Regions from separate parts of the Methylophaga sp. UBA2012 genome, predicted to be linked through region 2. Evidence: riboswitches for the same ligand, from Rfam matches in the RefSeq annotation. Region 2 holds a riboswitch; each other region holds the start of a gene.

Region 1 (5,751 bases), on a different contig from region 2:
TTCTGCCAGCGATTCAAATAACTCAGGCATGGATGGCCACGGCATATTTGTCAGTGGGTCGATAGCTGTATAACGGTATCCCTTGTTATCACTTACCCAGCCTAAGTCACCACAATTGGTCATTTTTGCTCCTACATAATATCCGCGCTTAGTCGACATTTGTCGAAAAGGGGAGAGTGCGCTTATCTGATTTATTTCAGTGAGCAAGTTTTCTGCAATCTGTTTTGCTACTCCTTTAAGAAGGTAGCTTTGCTCTGCAAGTTTGATAACCATGTCAGACATTGTATTTCAGTATACGTTTATAGCAGATTAATTAAGTTGATGAGTGTTGTTACCTGCGATTGGATAATGCGCTCATTGGATAAAAGCCGCCAATAAAAAATGCAGATTAACCATAGGCAATTAGTTAGATAACAGCTAGAATATTGTCATCGTCTTGGGGGAGTAGTCTACTCACCTACCGGTGTTTGAAGCTGTCAACATAATTGGACCCTCAAGGTCCATGGCAGTTTCGTACCAGCTTGCTGGTATTGACAAGACCTGAGACAAATAATGATTCCTCTTGGCGGGAGATCGTTGTTTGTCTTGGTATTGTTATCCCGCCGGAGTTTATTTAATGGATGCTTTCTTTACTTCTGTTCTCACGGTTTCGCTAGCGGAAATTGGTGATAAAACCCAGCTTTTATCTTTAATGCTAGCTGCACGTTTTAGCCATAAATCAGCCATCGTGGCTGGAATCCTTGTTGCTACACTCCTCAATCATGCTGCATCTGCCTGGCTGGGCACCTGGCTTGGACAATTTATTCTTGGTCCAACAGGTCAGTGGATACTGGGCTTGAGTTTTATTGCGATGGCCGCTTGGTTATTGATACCAGACAAGGAAGATGATGATGCGATTAAATATGCTAGATACGGGGCGTTTGTCGTTACCACCGTGTTATTTTTCATTGCTGAGATTGGTGATAAAACGCAAGTCGCTACGATTGCGCTTGCTGCAACCTACCAAAATATTTTTATGGTGACACTGGGCACGACAATTGGCATGTTATTAGCCAATGTTCCAGTAGTATACGCAGGAGAAGCCATGTTGAAAGTGATCCCTTTGAATGTGGCTAGATGGGCTGCTTCCCTAGTATTTGTTATTGTTGGTTTAACCATTATTCCATGGTAAACCCTGTGACAAGGGCACAATAAATATTATCGAGCCACACACCTGTGTGCGGCTCGATGGTTTATCACTAATAGTGTTAGTGAAGATTCGATAAATTTTCTACCACTTCCACGACTTTTTTTGCACCGCTTCTGATTTGGCTGATGGTATTCCCTGCGGTATTAGCAAACTCAACGCCTGATTCGACACCCGACATGCTTCCGGACATACTTTTTATGACGGAATCACTTTTAGACTGGATTTTATTAATCATGCTCGCTATTTCGGCCGTTGATTGTGAGGTCCGTGTCGCCAGTGAGCGAACTTCATCAGCCACAACAGCAAAACCACGCCCACTATCACCCGCTCTTGCAGCTTCTATTGCGGCATTTAAGGCGAGTAAGTTTGTTTGTTCAGTGATATCGCTGATCGTTTTAACGATAAATGATATTTGTGCGGTTTCTACACCTAGCTGTTCCAACTCGGTTGATGAATGACTGAATTGTTGTTTCAATTCTTCAAGTTTATCAATGGTTTTAAAAATAATATCTTCACCTGTCGAGGATAACTTTTCTGTCTCCAGTGATATTGTATAGGCTGTGTTAGCGGCCGCTTTTTCTTCCTCGGAACGGCGAACTTTTTCAGTAATGTCAGTGGCAAATTTAATGACTCGATAGGGCTTGCCATTACTATCGAATATAGGGTTATAGGTGGCTTCCAACCAAACAGCAGATTGATATTTATTTATCCGTTTAAAATTGTCTGCAATAAAACGTCCCTCATTCAATTGTTCCCAGAACTTGGCATATTCAGGACTTTTTACATAGTCTGAGTCACAAAAAATTCTATGGTGCTGTCCTTTCACTTCATCAAGCTTATATCCCATAAGGCTCAGAAAATTTTGATTGGCATTGGTGACACGACCTCCCATATCAAACTCTATGATAGCCATTGAACGATCGATTGCAGATAGCAAACTATCATTACTACGAGAATGTTCTACACGTTCGGTCACATCGTTAGCAATCTTAAAAATTTTAACGACACGGCCTTCACCATTTTTTATTGGGAAATAATTGGCTTCCAGCCATATATCATGGCCGTTTTTATGCTTGCGTAATACTTCCCCTGAAAAATACTCACCGTTCTTTAGATGCTTCCAAAAATCTTTATATCGGGAAGATTCAACTTCGGATTTATCGCATAACAGTTGATGATGCTGTCCTATCAGTTCAGAAGAGGAATAACCTGTTACCCGAGAAAAATTGTCGTTTACTGCGGTGATGATACCTTCAGGTGTGAACTCAATAATGGCCAGTGATGACTGCATGGCGCTGAAAATCTCCTGCAAGGGAGTGAGTTCGTTTTTTAATAACGCATTCTCGGTGATTAACTGCTTTGTTTTACCAAACATGTCTTTTTTTCGCCTCTTTGCAAATAGTGTGCAATTTAATTGTATGCATCTTATATCGGCAGTGAAAAGTAAAAGTTAACTGCTTTTATACGAAAGCATGATGTCTATCACGTTACTGGTAAGTTAATGATCTTAATGGGGGGCACTGACTTTTGCATTTCAAACACGGTGGGTGGATATGGGTAAATTGTGTTCTGCCGAGTGAGGATTAAGTTATTTTTCACTTATGCTGAAAACGTATCGAATTTTCCTCTATAAACATTGTGTTGAGGAAGAATGGAATGTCTTTTTTTTAATAAATTAGTACCAAAGTACAATGTAATTTTTAATTAATTAAGGCAAGTTAATAGTGCGCAACTGATTGTTGGTGGTTACCTGTTGCGAAATTAAATAGTTATATTATTATTTCATCGTGTTCAACACATTAACGCCAAACCTGATGTGAGTCAGGGACGGAAAGCCTACAGCTGTATATTGAAGTCTTGACAGGGCTGGGTTGCAAAATTATTGGGATATGGGACATGTATAAAAAATTTTTTGCAACAACCCTTGCTCTGTCAGCATCGATGTTAACGATATCGGCTCATGCTGCAAATATTGGCTGGACAGACTGGACAAAAACAAGTCAAAAAACTGCATCTGGAACCATGGCGTTTGGTAGTGACAATGTCAGTGTTGGTTTTAGCTCAAGTTCTGATGCTTATTTCATAGAATCGGGAGCGACAGATAATTGGTGGGGTAATGCCTACACCAAGGGGACGGTTAGCAATCTTCCATCATCACGTGAAATTATCGGTTTGAGTACCGGTGGTACAGTAGAAATAAAATTTTCAGAAACAGTGCTGAATCCTTACATTGCCCTTGTCAGCTGGAACGCAAATAATGTTGATTTTGGTGATACAAAAATTAAATTTGATAGTACTGGTTTAGGGAAGTACGGTTCGGGATCACCCACCCTGTATTCTGACGGTACTGGATTTACTACCTCTAATTTTGCCGAGCTACATGGAGTGATTATTCTTGAAGGGTTATTTGACTCGTTCAGTTTTACTCATACAAGTGAAGGCTGGCATGGCTTTACCGTAGGTGCCGCAGGCATCGCGCCTGTGTCGGAAGTGCCTATTCCAGCGGCTGCATTTATGTTTGCTCCGGCTTTGCTTGGTTTTATGGGACTTCGCCGTAAAGCCAAACAAGCTGCATAATCAATCAATAGATACTGGCGTTTCATAAAAAAAAGCCGTTACAAAATGTAACGGCTTTTTTTGTCACTGATTGTCTCACCATGACAAGCTGGTTATCGAACATATATTGCCTAACTCCATATAGTCTTCTTAATCTGAACTTAATTAGAGATATGTTGACGTGAGTTAATATTCTCTTTGAACATTTTTTTGACTCAATTTTTACTATGAATTTAAAGTCAATTTTTTAAAAAAATCATACTTAAGGATGATTTTTTTTCTAATTCAATTTAAGTAACCTGTTAACAACAGAATATAAGTGTTCATCTGTTACTCGCCATAGCAAGTTAACTTTAATTTATTAATTTTGTTCAACATATTATCGCCAAACCTGATGTGAGTCAGGGACGGAAAACCTACAGCTGTGCATTAGTGGCATCAGGGCTGGGCTGCATTAGATGGAAATTTCTTATGAAAAAAAAATTGTGGATGCTATTAAGCCTCGTTTTATTGACACTATCCCACAACTCTTGGGCTGCAACTGTTGTTAAAGCTAATTTTATTGCCGGATGGGCCCCCACGGGGAGTCCTGAAGTTATTAAGTTTAAAGGGAGTTTTGTTGGCGAAGATCTGAATGAGGACGGGAAGTTATCTTTTGGTGAATTTTCTGTTTTTAATGCGGAGACTCCGAATGATGACGGTACCATTACTTTCTATACTTTATCAGACCTGTTTGATACGGGGGATATTAATATTGGTACGCAAAAATGGTTGGCTAATGGTATAAGTTGGGTTGGAAGTGAGCAGTTAGCTTATATAACTTGGGACCCTTCGGATGACGTGCGACAATCAGTAAATCTCAACATTTCAAGCTTTCCGGGTGTAGTTCACTTTACTTCTTTCGAGGTTTCAGCTGTTCCACTTCCTCCAGCAGCCTTGCTATTTGCTCCTGCGCTACTTGGTTTTATGGGCTTACGTCGCAAAGTAAAACTTGCTGTCTAGTTAATTTCAGTATTTCAAACGTTTAAAGCCGTCATAGAGTGACGGCTTTTTTGTTTGTATCGTTACCGTTTAACCGCCGATCCTATGACGATTAATCAACAAACAATATTCAGTCTTCGAGCTTAATGCTTATCGCTGTTATAATGCCTGACCAATGTCCCCGTAGCTCAGCAGGATAGAGCGTCCCCCTCCTAAGGGGAAGGTCGCAGGTTCGACTCCTGCCGGGGACGCCATTTAATCTTCCTTTTTTCAATAAGTTACATTACTCTGGTGTCAACGCTAGATCCTCAAAATGCCCATTTGGGACAATTTTGGGACACTAACAAAATGATACTGATGTGATAATGGATGATTCAGCATTATGGTTTCAGACTCATTTTTACCAGATAAAACTGTCTGACTATTGTCAGGCATCACTAGTAAATCGAAATAGAAGAACAAAATACCTCATCACAATTTTATTCCTGGTCATCGAGCAGGAGTGTTTCATTAAAAAGGCTATCTGTGGATAGCCTTTTTGGTGTTCTGATGATAAAAATATTAAATCCAATCAGTTTATTGAATCGCCAGCAAAGACGCGTTTTTCAATGACACCATGAACGCCCCAATTACCATCTACCACTTGAGTTATGCCGAAGTCAGCGGATACCGACATCAGAGAAATAGCTTCGTCTTCACTGAGCCCTTTGGCTGTCATGAGAAAGTGGCGCATTTTTCTAAAAGCATCGCGCATGGCATTGTCGATAGAGGATTTTGCGTAAATCTCGCTCTGTGCTTTTTCCCCAAGTGCTTCAAGGTAATTAGGATAACTAAAGCCGTGAACAACCCATTCGGTGTCTGTTTCCAGTAGAGGGTAATCCAGGCCTTGCAAAACCGTATCTTGCAACTCATTTTGTTTGTGAAGAATAACTTGAACGACGCCTGTCATTGAGGTTTCGATAGCGGTTCCAGCAAGTTCTGAGTCACCTTGTGCTGCATGCGGATCGCCGGCACTGAGTAAAGCG
Region 2 (5,751 bases):
TGATGTTGTGGCGTCAACATGGCCGTGTTAGTAATCAGTTTACCCAGACGGGTGTTACCGATATGTGGGAATACACCCATAATGGTGAGTTAAGAATGGTACGTTTTTTTGATAAGGAGCAACATGCTATCGAGTATCAGCCGGGCGAGGTGAAGTACGCTAATGCTGATAGTCAATGGCAACAAGTGCATGAGTTGATTACAGACAAGTTGAAAAATAATATGACACTGGTATCAACTTCTGGTGAAGCCTGTGACAAAGTCGAAACTTATCAGTTAACAGAAGGTGATAGCCATCTCCAACTTGAATGGTTACCTGCTTTATCATTAGTGAAAAGCTGGAAAAATACCGCTGACGGTCACATTCAAACATGGCAGTTAACGAAACTGATTAAAGATGAAAGTGTTGTTAATGCCAGCTTTAAAATGCGTGATGACTATCAGACAACGGATTATGCCGATATTGGTGATAGTGAATCAGATCCCTTCATTGCGAAGATGATTAATCAGGGTTATATCGAACACGGACCTTCTGGTTTTTATAACAGTGAAGGTGAGGATATCGGTCATCCGCATCATCATTAAGTAAAAGTGTAACCCAGTTAAAACCCTGTTTCAGTCTCTGAAACGGGGTTTTTTAATTTAGCGACATGGCTACCTGGCTGATGACAATATAGCGAATCAACTTGCCTGCTGTGACTAGCACGATAAACCAGCCTAGATGTATTTTTACGAGTCCTGCCATAACAGTTAATGGATCACCAATGATGGGCAACCAGGTAAAACACAGGGAAATAAGACCATATTTCTTAAACCGGTTTTCCGCTTTTCTAATATCGCTTTCTGATATCCGTAACCATTTTTTTATGACTGCAGAACTGGCCCAATAACCTAAAGCATAATTCAGCATTGAGCCAAGCACATTTGCCACGGTGGCTGTGGTGATGAGAAAACTCGGTGATAGTCCTTTGATTAATAGTGTGCTGAGAACGAATTCAGAGCTAAGTGGCAGTAGTGTTGCAGATAAAAAGGCTGAGATAAAAAGACCGGGATAACCCAAGCTAACAAAATAATCCATTCAGGCAGTTACTCGATGGCGTGATGGTGGAGAAGTCAAACTGATACTCTCTCAGGAAATATTGAATCATACATAAAAAAAGGGAGCCGAAGCTCCCTAATATTGAACGACGATTTTCTAAAGATGGGTTATGCTGCAATCGCTTTTTTACGAAAGCCTAAGAAACCTAATAAAACTGGTGCGAATAAGAAAAGTGCTGCAGGAACAGGTACTGCTGAAACTGATAGGCTGTAATTTAAAGCTTTACCCGTTGCGTCATAGATATCCAACACATATGTCAGACCTGCAGTTAATATCGCTGTGAAACTGAAATCACCAGTAATGTTGAAATTTTGAATAGCACCACCTAAAACACCAAATGCAATAGTTGCATTATCAAGATTAGACTCTGGATTAAATGACCATTCAATAACTACTGGTGTTGCGTCATTAGTAAATAAACTGAACGAAGATTCCCATGCGCCATTACCTGTAGTCCCACTTGCTAATACTGTACTACCAGTAGCAAGATCAATTTCCTGACTAGCATTGTTGGTGAAAGCTGAGTCACCTTTTGTTAAGTTAAGTGTTGCTGCATTAGCCGCAACAGAGAAAAATAGTGCTATGACAAATAGCATCGCTTTTTTCATAAAAATTCCCTTATGTTTAGAGTGAAAAAACAAGCAATGCAACCCAGCCATCTTCACTTGGAAGACCTGTAGCTTTCCGACCCCGCCTCACGACGAGTTTGGCTTTGATTAAATGGATGAAAGTGATAAACCACCCAACTGGTAAAGTGGTGAATTATTCATCTGCCGCTAAGTGTATAGAGGCTCTATTACAAGAAAATGTCAGAGTGAGTAATTGATTTAAATAAAATTTTTATCAAGTCAGTTGAATAACTTAACGGGCATATTTCCCGTTTTAAACTGGTGTATAGTCTGAAAATAATAATAAAAAAATATATATCAGAGAGGAGAGAGCAATATGGCAAGCGTATTAAAAACAACGCATCATGGTGGCTGTCCACATGATTGTCCTGATACCTGTTCCATGGTCTATGAGGTTGAAAATGGTCAATTAACCTCTGTTAGAGGCAATAAAGAACATCCGATGACCCGAGGTGGTTTGTGCGTCAAGCTTAAAGATTATGAAAAACGACATTACCATCCAGATCGTCTGCTTTACCCTATGCGACGAACAGGACCTAAGGGCAGTGGACAGTTTGAGCGAATTAGCTGGGATGAGGCTTTGGATGAAATCACTAGCCGCTGGAAAGCAATTATTGCAGAGCATGGTCCGCATGCCATTTTGCCTTATAGCTATTTGGGGAATCAGGGCTTAGTTCATGGCTTAAATGGGGGCGATGCCTTTTTTAACAAAATGGGGGCAACCGTTTGTGAACGTACGTTTTGTGGTGAAGGTTCTTGTACCGCTTGGTTATTGACCGTAGGGCCGACGGCAGGTGTCGATCCTGAGAGTTTTATTCATTCTAAATACATCGTTATCTGGGGCTGCAACTCGGTTAGCACCAATGTTCACCATTGGCATATCGTGAAAGATGCACAGAAAAATGGTGCCAAAGTGGTGGTGATTGATCCGTATAAATCGAAAACGGCGAAAGAAGCCGATTGGCACATCGCGCCAAAACCCGGAACCGATGGTGCACTAGCCATGGCGATGATGCATGTCATCATTGAAGAAGGTTTACAGGATCAGGACTACATCGACAACTACACCGTTGGCTTTGATGCCTTGGCAGATAGAGCCAAGACCAGATCACCCGAATGGGCTGCCACAATCACAGGCATAGCTGCGGATGATATTCGTCAATTTGCCCGTGAGTTTGCCACTAGCCAACCTGCGGCAATTCGCCTTGGGGTAGCAGTTGAACGTAACTACGGTGGTGGTCAGGCCATCCGCGCTATTACTTGTTTGCCAGCTTTAACCGGTGCATGGCGTCATGTTGGTGGTGGTGCCTTACAGTTCCCAGTATGGGAGCATCCTTATAAATTTGATGTCATCTCGCGTCCAGATCTGATCCCACAAGGCACGCCAGTGGTGAATGCAATACAACTTGGTCGAGCACTAACGGGTGAGTTGGGACTTGATACACCGATTAAATCTATGATGTGCTGGAATGCGAATCCTGTCACGCAAGCAGCTGAAACCGACAAAATTGTTCAAGGTTTGATGCGGGAAGATCTGTTTCTGGTGTCGGCTGAACATTTTCTTTCTGATACGGCTTCTTATGCTGATATTGTGCTGCCTGCTTCTATGGGCGCTGAGATGGAAGATATGGTGCTGTCATGGGGCCACTTATATCTGACCTATAACGAAAAGTGCGTGGACTCGCCTGGTGAAGCTATTCCCAACAACGAGATATTCAGACGTCTTGCTGCCAGAATGGGGTATGAAGAAGAAAACTTTAGCTGGTCAGATAGCGAGTGTCTGGAGAACTATGTTGACTGGGAATCACCTGCTTGTGATGGTATCGATTTAGCTTATTTACGCGAACATGGTTTTGCCAAATTAAAAGTGGGTACCAAAGATGATCGTGCTCCTCACCGCAATGGAAATTTCCCCACGCCAAGTGGTAAATGTGAGCTGGAAATAAAAGGAGCCACAAATTTTGTTGCCGGACCTTTCAGGCAAATGTATGACGGTTTCCAGCCAGGCGAACCTTTAGACAGCTTACCTGATTATGTCCCATCAAGAGAGACGCATGAAAGCAATCCTGCGTTGGCTGAAAAGTATCCTTTAAATATCATTTCACCTAAAAGTCATGGCTTTCTGAACTCTTGTTACGCCAATATGGAGAACAAGATAAAAGGCCAAGGCGAACAGTTTGTGATGATAAGTCCTGTGGATGCAGATATGAGAAATATCCAGAGTGGTGATGTGGTGTCTGTCTTTAACGATAGAGGTAAATTTGAGGCATTGGCACAAATTACCGATGATGTCAGCCCTGGTATTGTGGTGGCCACATTAGGCTATTGGCGACAGTTAAATAAAGGTACAGTTAACTGTGTGAGTTCGGCAGAGTTTGTTGATATGGGGCATGCGCCAACGTTTACAGATAACCTGGTTCAAGTGGCTTTAAATGCTTAACTCTCCCTCATGGAAAAAAGCCCGCATCAGCGGGCTTTTTTGTGTTGAATTTTAGGCTGTTTGTCTGTTGCCGAAAGGCCTGATGCCTATCAATATCAATACGGATAGAATCAGAATAGCCAATTGCGCTGCCAATCCTTCCCATGTGGAATAAACACCAATCCACGATAAGGTAAAGTCAATTGGGAAAGACGATATGCTGATCAAATCGGCTTCTTGTAATGCTGCCACCGCTTTACCAATCAGTACAAAGGATAGAGCCAGCATCAGGTAAGTGCTGAAGGTGAAGAATTTTCTGATAGGTAAACGTAAAGAGTATTTAATTATGACCCAGAATAATACAGCTAATATCACCGTCGCCGTTACAAAGCCGGTAGCGATAGACATTGACTGAGACGACGCTGACTGGGTCATAAGAGCCTGATAAAACAGGACTGTTTCAAACACTTCACGATACACTGCAATGAAGGACAGCCCAGCTAAGCCCCACAATGTACCTGTGCTTAAGTGGCGGTGAATATGCTGATTGATGTATGCCTGCCACGCTGCGGCGTTGGTTTTACTATGCATCCAGAAACCGACATAGAATAGAATGACTGCAGCCATCAATGCACCGACACCTTCCATGATTTCACGGCTGGCACCACTAATACTAATGAGGTTTTGAGCTGCCCACCAGGTCGCTATACCAGCGATTAAGGCAATAACCCATCCGGCGTGAACATATTTCACTGCATCGCGACGTTCAGTTTTTACCAGTACGGTCACCAGTGCCAGAACAACCAGCATTGCCTCTAAGCCTTCACGCAGCAAAATTACTAAGCTGGCGGTGAAAAGGGTAGAGTCAGATAAGGTATCAGCAGATAACATATCTTGCGCCTCGCTTAACTGACTGTTGGTTTTTTCGAGTAATGCAGTGATTTCATCCTGTTTATCAGACTGGCTTGTTAACTGTCTGAATGACATCATGGATTTTTCAATATCTTTTCTTAATTTTGGATCGTATGCATCGAGCGCGTTTTCAGCGAGTTCAAAACCATCAAGATAGGCACTGACAGCTAAGCCTTGAGCGGTTTTATATTCGCCTGCCATATAGCTTTTATGAGAAGCATTAAGCTGCTGTTTAGCCATAGCGAGAGGGTCGTTAGAAGCGAAAAGTGGCTCAGGGTTTGAGCGAAGTTCTGCGACGGTTTGGTTATCCAATGTAGGATATTTGTTTAATAAGGTATTCGGGCTGTTACTGACAAAGTCTTGAATGCTCATACCTGCAGGAACAGTGGCGAGACCTTTATTATCCTGAAACGCTATGCTGCCAGCATAAAAAGCCAAAGACCAACGTTGTTTTTCATCCAGATGAGACAGGGCAACCATCGCTGTGCCTTCGATACCATTAGTAATAGCATCGTACAAACCGATTAATGACCGGTTCATTGCACGTTCTTTGTCGGTAAAATCAGTTGGGGTTGGATCAAGCGTAGCGGCAAGTTCACCATTACCCTGACCCTTAGCACCGTGACAGGCACTGCAATTTTGCTGATAAAGCGCTTGAACCTGTTGTATAGGTAATAATTCGCTGGGTAATGA
Region 3 (5,751 bases), on a different contig from region 2:
GGGATATAAACACATGGCTGAAAAACAATTACGCTGGGGAATTTTAGGTGCTGCTCGTGTTAACGAAAAACTACTGCCCGCTATTGTTGAAGCAGCTAATGCGGAGCTGATAGCTATTGCCAGTCGTCGTCCTGGGGCAGCGGCAGAAGTGTTGCAAAAACTGGCACCACAACAAACGGCGGTAGAAACGCTGGATGATCCGGAAGCATTACTTTCTCATCCAAATATTGATGCCATCTATCTACCGATGTCGAATGAAGAACATGCCGAGTGGGCACTCAAAGCCATCAATCATGGTAAACATGTGTTGATCGAAAAACCTATGGCGCTGACAGTAGCCGATATTGATGCCATTGAAGCCGCTGCAAAAGCAAATAATGTAACAGTCATGGAAGGCTTTATGTATATCTTCCATCCTCAGCATGAGTATGTAAGACAGTTAATTAATGACGGCAAGGTCGGTGACGTGCGTACGGTAAAAACGGCGTTTGCATTCCCTATGAAACCGGCGCGAATGTATCGCATTGATCGTGATATCAATGATGGTGGCGGTGCTATGTGGGATATTGGTCCTTACGCCATTCATACGGCAAGATTGTGGTTTGATAATGAGCCTGTCGCTGCTATGGCAATGGCTAAGCTTAATGACAGTGGTGCTGATGTCAGCTTAAGTGGCGTGTTTGATTTTGCGGATGGTAAGTTTGCTCACTTTGAAATGAGCTTTGAACATGCCAGACGTAGCGAATATGAGATTATTGGTACCAAGGGTGGCATTAAATGTCACACCGTTTGGCAACCTGAAACGGAAGATGCCACCATAAGCTGGTGGAATGAGAATGAAGAACAAACCGTATCAATCCCAAAAGCCAATCACTTTAATTTGGAAATAGAGTATTTCTCTGATTGCATCTTAGAGAGGAAAGCCCCCAAACTGACATTAGCTGATGCCAGAAATAATTGTGCTGCGATTTGTGCCGCGCTTGCTTCGGTGAGGGAAGGAAAGAAAATTCGATTAGCTGACTAAATCGAGACTGACTATTATTAAAAAGCAGCGACTGAATCACGACTACATTGGTCAAATTAATCCGGCTAAAGCTGTTAGTACTTCTTGCTGAATGCGGCAAAGAAAAAAATAATTGCAGCGGATTGATTAGAAATCTATAACCAGTTCACATATTTATTGTGATACCTATCACGTGATCACATTAATGCTGTGAGTGATATCTCAAATTTGACTACTTGATGTGGTTAGCATGTCTCTTGATTTGTAATATCAAGTCGTCTGAATGGTTCAGACAAACGCATTATTAAATGTCTTAATAATGTAATTTTTTTATAAAGCCAAACTCGTCGTGAGGCGGGGTCGGAAAGCCACGGGTCTCTGGTTTGATTGGAGATGGCTGGGTTGCATTGCTTCATATATTAAATAGGAATTTATTATGAAAAAAGCGATGCTATTTGTTGTAGCTCTTTTGTTTTCGGTCGGTGTTAATGCCGCTACGTTATCTATGTCTGGTGCTGGTTCTTCTTTTGACCAGGATGTCGATGTATCAAACGGTAGTGTAGTTTTAGGTGGTGGCACTGTAAGTGAAGGACCTGGTACATGGTTCTCATACTTTGATGTTAGTACAGACTCAGATACGGCTGTTAAAATTGAGTGGTCGTTTAATCCTACTAGTTCATTAGCAGGTGCGACATTACGATTTTATAACGGTGTTGAAGAAAAGCTGTTTAACATTACCGGTGACTTTAGTTTTACAGCAATGATTTACCAAGGGTACACAGCATGGGTTGACATCAAGGATGCAACTAGAAATGTATTTAAATATGATGTTTCTGTGTCAGCTGTACCAGTACCTGCTGCATTGTTTTTATTCGCACCAGCCCTATTAGGTTTCTTGGGTCTGCGTAGAAAAACAGCAGTAGCTGCATAAAACTTGAAGTAAAAAATCAAGTTAACAATTGTTAGTTAGATTGAAAGGGGAACTTCGGTTCCCCTTTTTTATGGCTACTAAATATTTTCTTTTTAAAACAAGCTCATTTGCTTTGTTGGTTTATGAAATAAGTCGGTTCTCAGAACCGCTGGAGACTTGTTTAATGGGTATTTCTTGACCGCAACTTCGAATCGTTTTTTGATCATTTCTGCATATAGCCCCTGACCTTCAAGCCTGTAACCAAACCTTGGATCATTTGTTTTGCCATTTCTGGAGTCTTTAATACGATTCATGACATGCTCTGCCTTGTCAGGATAATGAGTATGTAGCCAATCATTAAAGAGGGGGCTGACCTCTCTTGGTAATCTAACGAAAATATAGTCTATATTTTCAGCCCCTGCTTGTGCCGAAGCATCAATAATATTTTCTAGTTCTGTATCCGTCAGAACAGGAATGACTGGGGCAATAAGAACAGATACAGGAATTCCATTTGCCTTCAATGTCTCAACTGTTTGCAGTCGACGTTGTGGACTGCTGGCGCGAGGTTCGAGTTTCCTGGCAAGTGTTTTATCCAGTGTTGTAATGGATAGATGAACATTTACCAATTGCTTCTCAGCGAGCTGTTTGAGTAAATCAACATCACGTTCTATCAATGAAGATTTAGTCACAATATTAACTGGATGACTGAACTCAATCATCACCTGAAGTAGTTCCCGAGTAAGGTTGTAGTGGCGTTCGATGGGTTGATAGGGATCGGTGTTGGCGCCTAATGATAATGTTGAACAGCGATAGTTTTTTGCCATCAACTCATCTCGCAGTAATTTTGCGGCATTGGGTTTGATGGTTAACTTTGTTTCAAAATCGATCCCTGGTGAGAGTCCCAGATAAGCATGTGAAGGACGGGCGTAGCAGTAAATACAGCCATGCTCGCAGCCACGATATGGATTAATTGATTGCTGAAAGGGAAGGTCAGGTGATTGGTTTCTACTAATAATACTACGAGGGGATTCTACACTCACTTCTGTTAAGTTGTTGGCTGGTCCATCATGAAACCAGCCATCATCAATTTCAGTGCGTTGAAACTCATTGAAACGGCCATCGATATTATTAAGCGTTCCCCGGCCTTTTTGTATTTTTGCGTTTTCTGACATTAGTCAGACAAGTAATACTCTATCGTTGACACAACACGAACGTTTTTGATCTGTGGATTATTATTATCGCGTGCACTAATGCTGAACTGGCCTTGGCTAGCTTTACGGATCTTGCCGAGTGTACTATCTGAATCCTGGGCAAATTTTTCAGCAACTTCACGTGCTTTTCTGGTTGCTTCTTCAATCATTTGCGGTTTGACTTCATTAAGACGAGTAAATAGATATTCAGGTTGGGCAGCGTAGTTATTGCCTGTTAAAACGATACCTTGCTTACCCAGTTCAGAAAGTTGCCCCATCACTTGTCGGACGGTATCAATGGCATCCGAATAAACCGTGACGGTTTGAACCGCCGTATAACGAAATTCAGCACGCTCATTACCCCCATATTGCTGGGCAGATTTATCTGTAATGGCAGGTGCACTGATAGTGACATCAGCACGTTTGATTCCAAGTTTAGTCAGGAAGGAGATGATGGTATTGGTATTGGCATCAACATCATTGTATAAGGCTTGCAAATTATTGCTTGCCAACGTGAATTGGATAGGCCATATCACCACATCTGCAGTGAACTCTCTTTCAGCCAGGCCTTTCACTGTCACGGTTCGCTCATATTCTTTGTATTTGATGGCGGCATTTGAGAGAAACCAGCCTAAACTGCTCAAACCAAGAACTAAAGCAATACCCAGAATCAGACTGCTGGTTTTATTTACCGATGACATAAGAAGCCCCTCAAAAAAGGAAATGTTTACCAGCAGTGTAAATCAAAAGTTGCTTATGATCGACGAGAAAAATGCTCTTTTGAAAATGCGATTCGCTGTTCAATAGTCATTTTCTTTGTATTGGTCAATGCTTCAACTTTTTTCAGCCTGGGTAATAAACCTGAACCATTTGCGACTTGAATACTCAGTCCTGGACGGGCATTGAGCTCAAGCAGCATGGGGCCTTTTGTCCTATCCAGGACAATATCTGTACCTAAATAGCCTAAGCCTGACATTTCATAACAGGAAGCAGACAAATGCAGTAACTGATCCCAATGCGGTACTTGAAGATCGAGCAGGTTTCTTCCTGTATCGGGATGTAACATAACCGGGCGATCAAACTGTACAGCGCGTACCGCACTACCATTGCCAATATCGAGTCCCACCCCAACAGCGCCCTGGTGAAGATTCGCTTTACCGTTAGAGTCTGCTGTTGATAGACGCATCATCGCCATCACAGGAAATCCCTTGAACACGATAACCCGTGTATCTGGCACACCTTCAAACGTATAACCATTGAAACAATCATCAAATTGGATCAATGCTTCAACGATGGCAACATCAGTTCGACCGCCCAATGAAAATAAGCCGGCCAGAATGTTAGAGACATGACGCTGTAGATCGGCCAGTTTTAAAATTTGTCCATTCGCTTTGTGATAACCAAAATCATCAGAACCTGTGACAACTAAAATCCCTTTGCCACCAGAACCATGAGCGGGTTTGATGCAAAAACCGGCTGTATTTTTGATGATGTCGAGCAGATCATCTACCTGGTGTTGTTCAGTGATGGTACCAATAAGATCAGGCGCATTAACGCCAGCTTCCAGCACAATTTCTTTGGTTTGTAACTTATCATCAACCAGAGGATAGAGTCGTCTTGGATTATAGCGGCTGATATAAGCAATATTCCGTTCGTTCATTCCAAGCACACCAATCTTGGCAAGCTTGTTTGGGTGAACGTACCGAGATTTGACGTCTTTCAGCCAATTCAGCACATTCAGACTCATAGGTGATCCTCAGTTAAGGGTTTAAAGCGTTTCAATTCCAGCAAGCGATAACCAGTGTAATTACCTGCCATTAACACTAGTCCCATCAAAATAAGCTGGATGCCGAGGAAATTGAACGTTAAATGACGAATTAACTCATTATTCATGGCTAGGTAAGCCAGCACAGCCACTAACAGCGAACCACCACCTTGAATCACTACTTGATGTGGACCTTCTTCTTCCCATAACACCGACATTCGTTCAATGGTCCATGCCAGAATAATCATCGGGAAGAAGGTAATTTTCATACCCTCAGTTAAACCAAGCTTGTAGGCAAGAATAGAGAATATCGCGATGATGCCTATAACCATAATGATGACCGCGGATATTCGGGCAACAAGGAGTAGGTTGAGATAGGACAGGTATGAGCGAATTAATAACCCAGTACCAACAATCAGTAAGAAACCAACAAGGCCGGTCACGAGACTGGTCTGAATAAAGGCCAGGGCAATCAATACTGGCATAAAGGTGCCAGATGTTTTCAGACCGACCAAAATACGCATCAATACAACGACGAGCACACCGACCGGTATCAACAAAATACCTTTAAACAAGGCTTGTTCTTCGAGTGGTAAGGTATAAAGCGAGAAGTTTATTAAGGTCTCATCAGCAAATTTTTGGTTTAGAGCCACACCAAAAGGCAGCTCTTGCTGAATCATGGAGAAAGTCACATGTGAATTAGTACCACCAATCAGTTCAAGAACCGGACCTGAATGGTATTCCCACAGTAATAAATTATCTGGCCGGCCTTGTTCACCCGTTTCAGGATTAAATAATTGATAGTCGTTACCATCAAATACTTGAATATAGGTGACTAATTCCTGTCTTCTACGACCATCTTCAAGGAACAGAGCGTGAACTT

What was found. Region 2 has a riboswitch for cyclic di-GMP ahead of B2248_RS00385 (hypothetical protein). Riboswitches for the same ligand answer to the same signal wherever they lie in the genome.
Region 1: it holds a riboswitch for cyclic di-GMP, as region 2 does, so the genes downstream of both, B2248_RS03615 (hypothetical protein) here and B2248_RS00385 (hypothetical protein) in region 2, are expected to answer to the same signal.
Region 3: it holds a riboswitch for cyclic di-GMP, as region 2 does, so the genes downstream of both, B2248_RS08690 (hypothetical protein) here and B2248_RS00385 (hypothetical protein) in region 2, are expected to answer to the same signal.

What each region holds. Positions count from the first base shown of each region.
Region 1 covers NZ_DDCG01000003.1:87,092-92,842, reverse strand. The annotation lists gene alkB (DNA oxidative demethylase AlkB) at 1-282, opposite strand, end outside; gene B2248_RS03630 (TMEM165/GDT1 family protein) at 617-1,171, shown strand; gene B2248_RS03625 (methyl-accepting chemotaxis protein) at 1,248-2,564, opposite strand; cyclic di-GMP riboswitch class I at 2,984-3,068, shown strand; gene B2248_RS03620 (hypothetical protein) at 3,086-3,766, shown strand; cyclic di-GMP riboswitch class I at 4,120-4,202, shown strand; gene B2248_RS03615 (hypothetical protein) at 4,217-4,747, shown strand; tRNA gene B2248_RS03610 (tRNA-Arg) at 4,904-4,980, shown strand; gene B2248_RS03605 (acetamidase/formamidase family protein) at 5,298-5,751, opposite strand, start outside.
Region 2 covers NZ_DDCG01000001.1:76,114-81,864, forward strand. The annotation lists gene B2248_RS00375 (hypothetical protein) at 1-584, shown strand, start outside; gene B2248_RS00380 (YqaA family protein) at 637-1,077, opposite strand; gene B2248_RS00385 (hypothetical protein) at 1,206-1,706, opposite strand; cyclic di-GMP riboswitch class I at 1,741-1,819, opposite strand; gene B2248_RS00390 (molybdopterin-containing oxidoreductase family protein) at 2,044-4,167, shown strand; gene B2248_RS00395 (cytochrome c/FTR1 family iron permease) at 4,219-5,751, opposite strand, start outside.
Region 3 covers NZ_DDCG01000010.1:8,855-14,605, reverse strand. The annotation lists gene B2248_RS08695 (Gfo/Idh/MocA family protein) at 14-1,024, shown strand; cyclic di-GMP riboswitch class I at 1,331-1,413, shown strand; gene B2248_RS08690 (hypothetical protein) at 1,440-1,934, shown strand; gene B2248_RS08685 (PA0069 family radical SAM protein) at 2,027-3,085, opposite strand; gene B2248_RS08680 (SIMPL domain-containing protein) at 3,085-3,804, opposite strand; gene B2248_RS08675 (alpha-L-glutamate ligase-like protein) at 3,858-4,850, opposite strand; gene B2248_RS08670 (inactive transglutaminase family protein) at 4,847-5,751, opposite strand, start outside.